DNA from 2 places in the Paenibacillus sp. CMM36 genome. Region 1 is predicted to be linked to the other one. Evidence: riboswitches for the same ligand, from Rfam matches in the RefSeq annotation. Region 1 holds a riboswitch; the other holds the start of a gene.
The links. Region 1 has a riboswitch for S-adenosylmethionine ahead of ACWA2B_RS13325 (methionine ABC transporter ATP-binding protein). Riboswitches for the same ligand answer to the same signal wherever they lie in the genome.
Positions count from the first base shown of each region.

Region 2: another riboswitch for S-adenosylmethionine. It lies ahead of metA (homoserine O-acetyltransferase MetA); the one in region 1 lies ahead of ACWA2B_RS13325 (methionine ABC transporter ATP-binding protein).

Region 1 is NZ_JBSEDY010000005.1:271,951-277,140, forward strand. Features, by position in the region: gene ACWA2B_RS13310 (SDR family oxidoreductase) at 1-476, opposite strand, end outside; gene ACWA2B_RS13315 (MetQ/NlpA family ABC transporter substrate-binding protein) at 619-1,461, opposite strand; gene ACWA2B_RS13320 (methionine ABC transporter permease) at 1,536-2,204, opposite strand; gene ACWA2B_RS13325 (methionine ABC transporter ATP-binding protein) at 2,201-3,223, opposite strand; SAM riboswitch class I at 3,360-3,499, opposite strand; gene ACWA2B_RS13330 (Cthe_2314 family HEPN domain-containing protein) at 3,625-4,350, opposite strand; gene ACWA2B_RS13335 (UbiD family decarboxylase) at 4,402-5,190, opposite strand, start outside.
Region 2 is NZ_JBSEDY010000001.1:460,394-465,583, reverse strand. Features, by position in the region: gene ACWA2B_RS02340 (aminotransferase class I/II-fold pyridoxal phosphate-dependent enzyme) at 1-1,045, opposite strand, end outside; gene ACWA2B_RS02335 (PLP-dependent transferase) at 1,042-2,226, opposite strand; gene metA (homoserine O-acetyltransferase MetA) at 2,352-3,269, opposite strand; SAM riboswitch class I at 3,388-3,513, opposite strand; gene corA (magnesium/cobalt transporter CorA) at 4,066-5,001, shown strand; gene ACWA2B_RS02320 (HRDC domain-containing protein) at 5,162-5,190, opposite strand, start outside.

The sequences.
Region 1 (5,190 bases):
GCTGCGTAGACGGCGCGATGCGGCCAAGCCCTCGCTTCTCCAGCATGACCAAAGCCAAAATGAATAATACGTCCCCATTGCTGGCTACGCATGTGAGGCAATACCAAATGATCCAGCAACATGGTACCGACCAGATTCCCTTGTATCATGGTATGAATCTCAGCTACACTGTAATCCGCAAACAGGCGGCGTTCCCGGATGAACGGTCCAGCATTGTTCACCATAATATCGACTCCGCCTAGCCGATCCTGGACTTCACCAATCAGCCTCGTGATATCTTTCTGAACAGTGATATCCCCTTGTAAAGACAGGCAGCGTACTCCCTTAGACTCAATCACCCGCTTAAGCGCTTCGGCTTCTGCTTGGCTATGCACATAATTCAGCGCAATATTACAGCCTTCATTCGCCAGACGCAGAGCGGTCGTTTTACCTAAACCTTTGGCACTACCCGTTATGAATGCGACTTTATCTCTCAACAATTTTCCTCCTGTTCACAGAGAACGGTCACCCCCAAGTATAAAATATTTAAGCTTCCCCTACAACTCTATCCAAAAGAAACCCCAGTCCTCTTGTTCAAGAGAATCTGGGGTTTGCGTGCAATGTGTTCTCGTTCCCTACTTAAAATGCCGGGATAATTGCGCCTTGGTATTTATCTTCAATGAATTTTTTAGTTTCTGGGGATTGCAAAGCTTTAAGCAGCTTCTGAATCGCTTCAGAATCTTTATTATCAGGACGAGCTACCAGAACGTTAGCATATGGAGAATCTTTATCTTCCAGTGCCAGTGCATCCTTCGTCGGGTTCAGCTTAGCTTCCAGAGCGTAGTTCGTGTTGATCAACGCAATGTCCACTTCAGGCAACTGACGTGGCAGCATAGCCGCTTCCAGCTCCTTGAATTTCAGGTTTTTCTTATTTTCAGTAATATCTTTTACCGTAGCTTCAATGTTGCTTGCGTCTTTCAGCTTGATCAGACCTTGTTTTTCCAACAACAACAATGCACGGCCTCCGTTTGTTGCATCGTTCGGAATGGCTACCGTTGCGCCATCTGGGAGTTCATCAAGCTTTTTATATTTTTGGGAGTAGATGCCGAAAGGCTCCAGGTGAACCGCGCCCACAGAAACCAAATTCATTTTGCGCTCTTTGTTCATAACATTCAAGTAAGGTACATGTTGATAGAAGTTAGCATCCAACTGCTTGTCAAACAATTGAACGTTCGGCTGTACATAGTCGTTAAACTGAACGACTTGGAGACGAACCCCTTCTTTTTCCAACTGAGGTTTGATTGCTTCCAAAATTTCCGCATGCGGCACAGGAGAAGCTCCAACTTTCAGCTCCACTTCACGTGGTGATCCGCCTGTATTTTCGGCCGCATTGTTTGTATCCGATGTTGTGCTCTTTGTGCCGCAAGCAGCCAGCACCGCAATTAATGTCAAGCTTAATACAGCCAATACCCATTTCTTCATGTTATTACCCCTCCAATAATTTGTAATATTCAGGAGCAGACGTCCTGATCAATAAGGATATCTATATGTTTTCCCTATTTTCGAGTATAATGCCGCACGAGACGGTCTCCCGCCATTTGCAGCAATTGAACCAATACGACCATCAGCACGACCGCAACGATCATTACAGCCGTTTCATAACGATAATAGCCGTAGTTGATAGCCAGTGTACCCAGTCCACCGCCCCCGATCATCCCGGACATTGCCGTGTAGGATACGAGTGTAACGACGGTAATGGTTAATGCGGCTAGCAGTCCCGGAAGTGCCTCACGTAACAGCACACGCCGGATAATTTGTCCTGTCGAGGCCCCCATTGCTTGTGCGGCTTCAATGACACCCTTGTCCACTTCACGCAGAGACGTTTCGACAAGACGTGCGAAGAATGGGGCAGCCCCGATAACCAATGGTGGGATGGTTCCCAACACCCCGGTCGAGGTACCTACCAGCGATCGTGTAAAAGGAATAAGTGCAACGATCAAAATGATAAATGGCACGGAACGTAAAATGTTAACGATGAATGATAATACAATGTATATCACCTTCATCAGAGTCAACGAGGAGCGGCTCGCCAGAAACAATAATATGCCGAGCGGCAAACCAATAATGAGGGTGAACAATGCGGATGCACCGAGCATCTGAAGGGTTTCCATAGTAGAATTCCCTAGCTCTTCCCAACTCACTTGTGAAAAATCAAGTTCGCTCATTGTCCGATCACCTCCACATCAAGTCCTTGCCCAGACACTTCGCGCAGCGTATGCTCTATATCCTCATGATTTCCTTCAAAACGAACGATTAGCTGACCATAGGGTACATTTTTAATCGTAGATATGGTTCCCTGCAAGATCGCAAAATCAACCCCAGTGCTTCGAGCCGTACGCGACAGAATCGCATCATATGTTTTGCTGCCCAAGAAGGAGATACGTACCACCTGCGCCGACTCGCCCTCACCTGCTGCCGCAATCGCTGCTTGCAACTCCTCGGGATGTTCTGACTCCCGCTGGATAAAGTCCTTGGTTACCTGGTGCTGCGGCTTCAAAAATACTTCCGCCACCGGACCTTGCTCCACGATGTCGCCCTGATGAATGACGCCAACTTTATCACAAATGCTTTGAATGACATGCATTTCATGTGTAATCAACACGATGGTTAAATTAAAACGCTGATTAATATCCAGCAGCAATTTCAGGATAGACCCCGTCGTCTGCGGATCAAGCGCCGAAGTCGCTTCGTCACACAGCAATACATGAGGATCACTAGCCAGCGCCCGTGCAATTCCTACCCGTTGCTTCTGTCCACCTGAGAGCTGTGACGGATATTTTCCACTGTGTTCTTCGAGACCCACCAATTCCAGCAGTTCACGAACCTTCTGGTCCAACTTCTGCTTGGGCGTGTTTACCAGCCGCAACGGAAATGCAATATTGTCATATACCGTCGCCGAAGACAACAAATTAAAATGCTGAAAAATCATTCCGATTTTTCGGCGCTGCATTTGTAACTGGGATTGACTCACAGTAGTGAGGTTTACCCCGTCTACCCATACTTCACCTGAAGTAGGGCGTTCCAATAAATTAATACAGCGGATCAATGTACTTTTCCCTGCCCCGGAGTGACCAATCACTCCGAATATTTCTCCACGCTTTATAGAAAGATTCAACCCAGACAGCGCATTTACGCGTCGGTTGCCTTTGCCATAATGCTTGGTTAACTGCTTAAGCTCTATCAACGTGCTGCGACCCCCTTCACTTCTTCCTTACCCTTTTTACCAGTTGTCATCTCTCAGGATTGTATAAAATCGCTATTTATTTATACAAAAAAGAGCCCCTTTCACAGAATGAAAAGGGCCCCACCTTGCGATCCTTTTCTCATCTGCCAAAATCGCTATAACTCTAGCGGTTTTGTAGGAATTAGCACCATCATGTTCCCTCCCAGTGTATTACACCGGGAAAAAACGGGTTGCCGGGCTTCATCGGGCCAGTCCCTCCACCTCTCTGGATAAGAAAAATATGTTAAACTCCAGCTTTAGCTGTCCGTTAAGTTTATATAAAAAAACATAATTCAAGCATTTTTCTGAAACTAGGTTTCAGTATAGATAGTTTACATTGCTTTGTCAAAGGATATTTTCTATCATATTTTTGGGCGTACTGCCCGGTTCTTCCATTGTTTCGCAGTATAAGTAAAGGCGATTGACAACGACCGACACACCATTTCCAAGCCCTGCTGCAAATCTTCCAAATGGTGATCAAGGTCCTCCAGTTGGATTTTTCCATACAAAGCTCGGTGTCGTTGCCAGAGATCATCCTGCATTTCTGTATTCATATAGTGTATCTCCGTATTTCGCCGCTTACGCAGCCGATTGATCGCATCGTTGTATGTATCCTTGATATCATATAAATTATCGGTCAATACAGGATGCATTTTGAGATACTTGAGCTGCCGCAACACGGTAAAATACGAATAATGCGCCTTATACTGTCCTGTTTTTAAATCATACAGATCATTCAGCCAGTTGCCCAGCTTATCCAGAATGGAAAATACCCTCACAAACCCATCTTTATAAAAGAAAACATACAATGCATAGTCGGATTTTTCATCCTCACTCATATCTTCAGCATATCCGGCTTTCACTTTCATACGGAAAAAGGCGGCAGCATGATGGCTCTGCTCCAGTTCATCCAGAGATGACATTAGACCGCGTGTCAAAATATCCGCCTTCCGAAAATCGTGGGTCGGATCTCCACCAGCCTGAATTTGCCGTTCCAGCAGGTTCAACATATCTGACATGCTATTCATGGCATCTAGCAGGATGCCCTTGTTCACACGCGGCGGCTCACCCAGTAGCTTGCGTATCATGCTTACGCCTCCTTATAAATATAAAATCCGGCTGTAGGTTTAATTAGGGCGTCAAGCGAAATAACTTGTCCATCGTTGATCTACAAGCTTAACAATATCCTCACGCGGTAACACCTCATCCGGATACCCCGGCTTCATACGCGCATCCACTACAATCGGCAGCTTATAGTTCAGATGATGCAAACGCACTTCGCTGTCCGCGTACATATCCGTAGCCGGGTTAAAGCGAGTGAATACCGTCCACAGGAACGAGGCTTGAGAGCGAACGACTTCCTTGGCATCGTCCACAATGAAAACGAGCGGCCACTCTTGCTCACCCGCAGCTAATCGCTCCAATACACGCGCAGCGAGTTCAGGCTCCTGCTCAAAGGAAGAGCCGGACACAACGAGGCACCCTCCGCAATAGGGCTCAATTTCACGAATTCCCGGCAGATCGCCTCCCTCATAAGCACGAGGCAATTCACGTACAGGCTCACCTATTCCCATCAGGATCGCCTTACTGCCATGATTCAGCTTGCGGCCTGTGTAATCGAGTGTATCGTGTGACGTGTGATTGAAAATAAATAAATCCCTTGCTGGATTAAATCGCTCCAGAATGGTTTCTAACAGCAGGTTAAAGTCAGATAAATCAATGACTCGATCTGTCAGCATCAGGAACTTGGTCAATGACAATTGACCTTGACCCAAAATGGTAAAACCGGATACAAGCGCTTCACGGGAGTAGCTTTCACGTACGACTGCCGCTGCCAGCGCATGTACGCCCGTTTCCGCATACGCCCACAGGGACTTGACGGAAGGCATCACAAGCGGATAGGCAGGCGACAGCAGACGTTGCAAAAA
Region 2 (5,190 bases), on a different contig from region 1:
CCGGATACGACAAGATGCTTTCCACAGCTCCCAGACTCACCGCTACAATTGGAATACGTACGCGACTGAGGACTTCTTTTGCACGCTCACCAGAACCCACATCAAAAGATATCACTGCACCATAACCGCTGGATTGGCACTCATGAACTTCACGCCCTGGATGATTCTCCAGACCCGGGTAGTATACCGCCTCAATGTCGTTGCGCTCGTTCAGCCAGTTAGCAAGCTTCGCTGCGCTCTTTTCGCTGTGAGCCATACGAGCCTCCAGTGTCTTCATACCGCGCATGAGCAACCATGACTCCTGCGGAGCCAACACGGTACCCAGTCCATTTTGGAGCTGCTTGATTTGTCTTCCCAACGATTCGGTACGTGCTACCGCAAGTCCTGCCAGCACATCGCTGTGTCCGCCCAGAAACTTGGTCGCGCTGTGCAATACAATATCAACTCCCTGCTCAATCGGACGTTGATAATAAGGTGTCATAAAAGTATTATCCAATAACGTTAAAAGCCCGTTGTCCTGTGCCCAAGAAGTTATTCCTGCCACATCGGTAATTTTGAGTGTCGGATTGGACGGAGTTTCCATATATACAGCCCTTGTATTCTCCTGCAACGCATCTTTCACAAGGTTGAGGTCCGTCATGTCGACGAAGGTCGTTTCGATATTCATCCGTTTCAAAATGGAGGTCAGCAGTCGATATGTTCCTCCATATACGTCCTCGGAAACAATGACATGATCTCCAGCAGACAAGAGCATAAATGTAGTAGAGATGGCCGCCATACCTGATGCAAAGGCAAAACCGCACGCCCCGCCTTCTAATAAAGCGATATAATCCTCCAAAGCTTGTCGTGTCGGATTACCTGAACGGCTATAGTCATGCTGTGGAGGATTAAAAATATCGTGATGGTGGAAGGTAGAAGCTTGATAGATCGGGACGCTCGATGCCCCCGTAACGCTGTCAATTTCAGAGCCAAAATGCAGCAGCTTGGTAGCGAACTTCCGCTCTTTGTTCAGATCCTGCCCGATCCTCCTCGCATCCTCTATCATTGCAGCTCTCCTCCTTCTACTTCTTGACGTGCCGCTTCCAACGCCGAACGTAAATCTTCAATTAGGTCGTCTGTATGCTCAATGCCTACGGAGAAACGCAACAGCCTGTCATCTACCCCGACTGCATCCCGAATTTCTGCTGGTATGTCCGCATGTGTCTGCACAGCGGGATAGGTCATTAACGATTCCACACCGCCGAGACTTTCCGCAAACGCAATGAGCTTAATGTGACGAAGCAAAGGTTCCACATAACGAGCATCCTTTACTTTAAAGGAAAAGATACCCGTATTTCCGCTGGATTGTTTATTTTGAATCTCACGACCTGGATGGCCTTCTAGAGCTGGATAAAATACTTCCGCCACAGCCGGATGCGTCAGTAAATAGTTAGACAGCACTGTTGCATTATGCTCGTGCCGGTCCATACGCAGCGCTAACGTCTTCATGCCCTTCATTAACTGGTAGCAATCGCTTGGGGAAAGCACTGCCCCTATGGAATTGTGCAGGAATGCAATTTCAGCTGATAGCTCTTTGCCTTTGGTTACGATCAACCCTGCCAGCACATCGTTGTGTCCGCCCAAATATTTGGTTGCGCTATGTACCACAATATCCGCGCCCAGTTCCAATGGCCGCTGGAAATATGGCGTTAGCAGCGTATTATCTACAATGGTAAGCAACTGATGTTGTGATGCCCATTTAGCCACCGCTCGAATATCAGTAATCATCATTAACGGATTTGTAGGCGTTTCTATGAATACAGCTTTGGTATTCGGTCGACATGACTGTTCGAGCGCTTCAAGATCGTTCGTATCCACATAACTGGCTGTCACACCAAATTTAGACAAAATACGCTCCAGCAAACGATACGTCCCGCCATACAGATCCAGCGATACTATGAGATGATCTCCCTGTCCAAACAATGCAAATACCGTTTGCAGCGCCGCCATACCTGAGCTGCATGCAAAGCCTGCATCACCCGATTCAAGTGCAGCAGAAGCCTCTTCCAGTACCTTTCGCGTGGGATTGATCGTCCGAATGTAATCAAATCCTGTGCTTTGACCCAGACGGGGATGGCGGAACGCCGTAGATTGGTAAATCGGGTAATTAACAGCCCCGGTTACTGGCTCTTCTACTGAACCGATTTGTGCCAATCTACTTTCGATTTTCCACTGTTTCTCACTCATATGAATCCTCCTGTTAACTTCCATAGTGGGTGCTATAACCAATCCTGCAAAAATGGATGTCAAAGACTATACTGCTGCGCTACTGCAAGGTGATACTCTACAAAGGTAAACTACATGCTCCTTTTTTAAATCTGGGGCCCGATATCATAAGGTGTTTCTTGGTATACATAATAGTTCAGCCAATTCGAGAATAATAAATTGGCGTGCGCCCGCCAAATTGAGGGGGGGGTGCGCTCAGGATCATCATTAGGAAAATAATTTTTGGGGACTTCAATATCCATTCCTTTGGCTACATCGCGGTCGTATTCCCATTTCAGTGAAAGCGGGTCATATTCAGAATGCCCAGTTACAAAAATTTGTTTACCGTCAAGCGTGGCTACGAGGTACACCCCAGCTTCCTCGGATTCGGATAAAACTTCTAATTCGGCGATATGATCAATATCTTCCCGACGAACCTCCGTATGTCTGGAGTGAGGGGCATAAAACAGTTCATCAAAGCCGCGTAACAATTTTACTTTAGGTTTTATCACGGTGTGTGGAAATACACCGAAGCATTTGTAGTCGAGCCCATATTTAGGGACATCGAAATGATGGTATAAGCCTGCCTGTGAGGCCCAACAGATATGCATGGTCGAAGTTACATTCGTTTTCGTCCATTCAAAGATTTGCCGGATTTCCTCCCAGTAGTTCACATCCTCAAACTCAAGCTGTTCAACCGGGGCTCCTGTAATGACCATGCCGTCAAAACGACTGTTCTTGATCTCGTCGAACGTTTTATAGAACATGTTCAAATATTCTTGCGATGTATTTTTGGATACATGAGACTTCATGTGCACCAGCGTGACATCCACTTGCAACGGCGTATTGCCGACCAGACGCAACAGTTGGGTTTCCGTCGTTTCCTTTGTAGGCATTAAATTCAAAATGGCGATACGCAACGGACGAATATCCTGATGATAAGCCAAGCTTTCATCCATTACGAAAATATTTTCGCCCTCCAGCACTTCCTTAGCAGGTAATGTGTCTGGGATTTTAATCGGCATGTAAACTCACTCCTTGTTCGGTAAGTTTTGCGAAAATCGTCTTGTTGAGATGCCGGGCATATAATAAAAAGACCTTTCTCTGGTTAGAGAAAGGTCATATTTGTATCCATATGCGCCTCTCTCATCTGTCAGGGCAACGCGCTTTGTACAAAGCGCGCGTCCTGCAAGAATTAGCACCGTGCGATTAAAATCGCCGGTTGCCGGGTATCATCGGGCTAGTCCCTCCACCTGCTCTTGATAAGATTTCGCTATATTCATTTTGGGTTCACAAAGTTCTTGTTGTTCACTTTAATGCATCGGCTGGGCTTCGTCAAGATGGGACTTGCAAATTTGTAACCTGCATTCACATTTTGTCTACCTTTTCCATAGGTTAAATCATATCCCTCCTATCGCTGAAGCTCTTGCCACTACTGTTGATTTTGCCCATGATTTTGCGCTTGAAAGGCCGTAGGCCGAGCGTTATACTATACAAGTGCTATTAGGCAAAAATATGGAGCAGTAGTGCAGACTTGAGTGTTTCCTGCGATACTGTGGCAATCTAAAAAAAGAACATTTGAGAGGTGAATCCGGAATGGAAGGCGACCCGAGTCCGAATAGGCGGCGATCCCTGAACAACAGCATAGGAATGACTTCAGCTTGCCGAAAGACGGGACGCCAGGCTCTGCATGCTCCAAAAGCCTCCGGCTTTTGATGAGAGTGCACGCTTACCCGCACCGGCTAACTGGCTAACTGAGTCCATTCCTTATGCTTAAGGTAAACGTATTTCCGTTACGGCGGAGCATAAGGAGTGACGTATATGAAAATCCGTTTGGTCAACAACGGGGTTTTTACCCCTGTCGAAGAAATTGAAATGGCGCTTACTGCACCGGCAGAAGGTTTTTATTGGATTGATGCCGATGTCGATGATTTGGCAGTGCTCCAGCCTTTATTTTCCATGCATGATCTTGCAGTAGAAGACTGTTTGAGTGAAGAAGAACAGCGTCCGAAGATTGAAATTTATGAAAGCCATTATTTTATCGTTGTAAATAGCATTCGTTTTGATGATGAAGAAATATTTTTGCGAGCTTTGAACATTTTTCTCGGCCGCCATTTTATCATTACGGTGACCAAGCAGAAAATCAATGAGCTTCGTACCCTCAAGCCTATGCTGTGGGAGCAAGAAGTCAGCCAGCCTGACCGTTTTATGTATCTGTTGGTCGACTTAATTGTTGACAACTATTTTCTGGTTGGTGACCGGATTGAGGTCCGCATTGAAAAGCTGGAAGAAGATATTCTAATGCATACGAAAAAGTCGCATTTGAACGAAATCATCGGCTTACGCAGTGAGATTCTGTGGCTGAAAAAAGTGTTGGGCCCGCAAAAAGAAGTCATCAATACCCTGAACAAGCGGGATTTGCGGCTCATCGACGATCAATTGCAAAAATATTTTAGCGACATTTATGAAAATGCTGTGAAAATTTCGGAGACTTTCGAAACTTACCGCGACTTGATGGGTAACCTTCGAGAAGCTTATCAATCCAGTATCGCCAACCGTGCCAATGAAATTATGCGTGTGTTTACAGCAATTACGACCGTATTTATGCCATTGACGGTCATTACCGGAATATATGGGATGAACTTCGATAATATGCCTGAGCTTCATACACGTTATGGCTATTTTGTCGTCATTGGTATTATGGTGGCATTAGGCGTCAGTATGTTCTGTATTTTCCGTAAGAAAGACTGGGTTTAAAAATAAAAGGGGAAAAAGTATCGAATTGGATACTTTTTTCTATTTTCAAGCTTGGTCATAAAAAGCAGCAGCCGTGTCCTGTGAGGAACTGGCTGCTGCTTTTTAGTATGTTGGACCCTGAATATACTTTAATACCTAGCTTTATCCAACCAGTTCTATATTATCCAACATGTCGGTCGGGTACCTGCT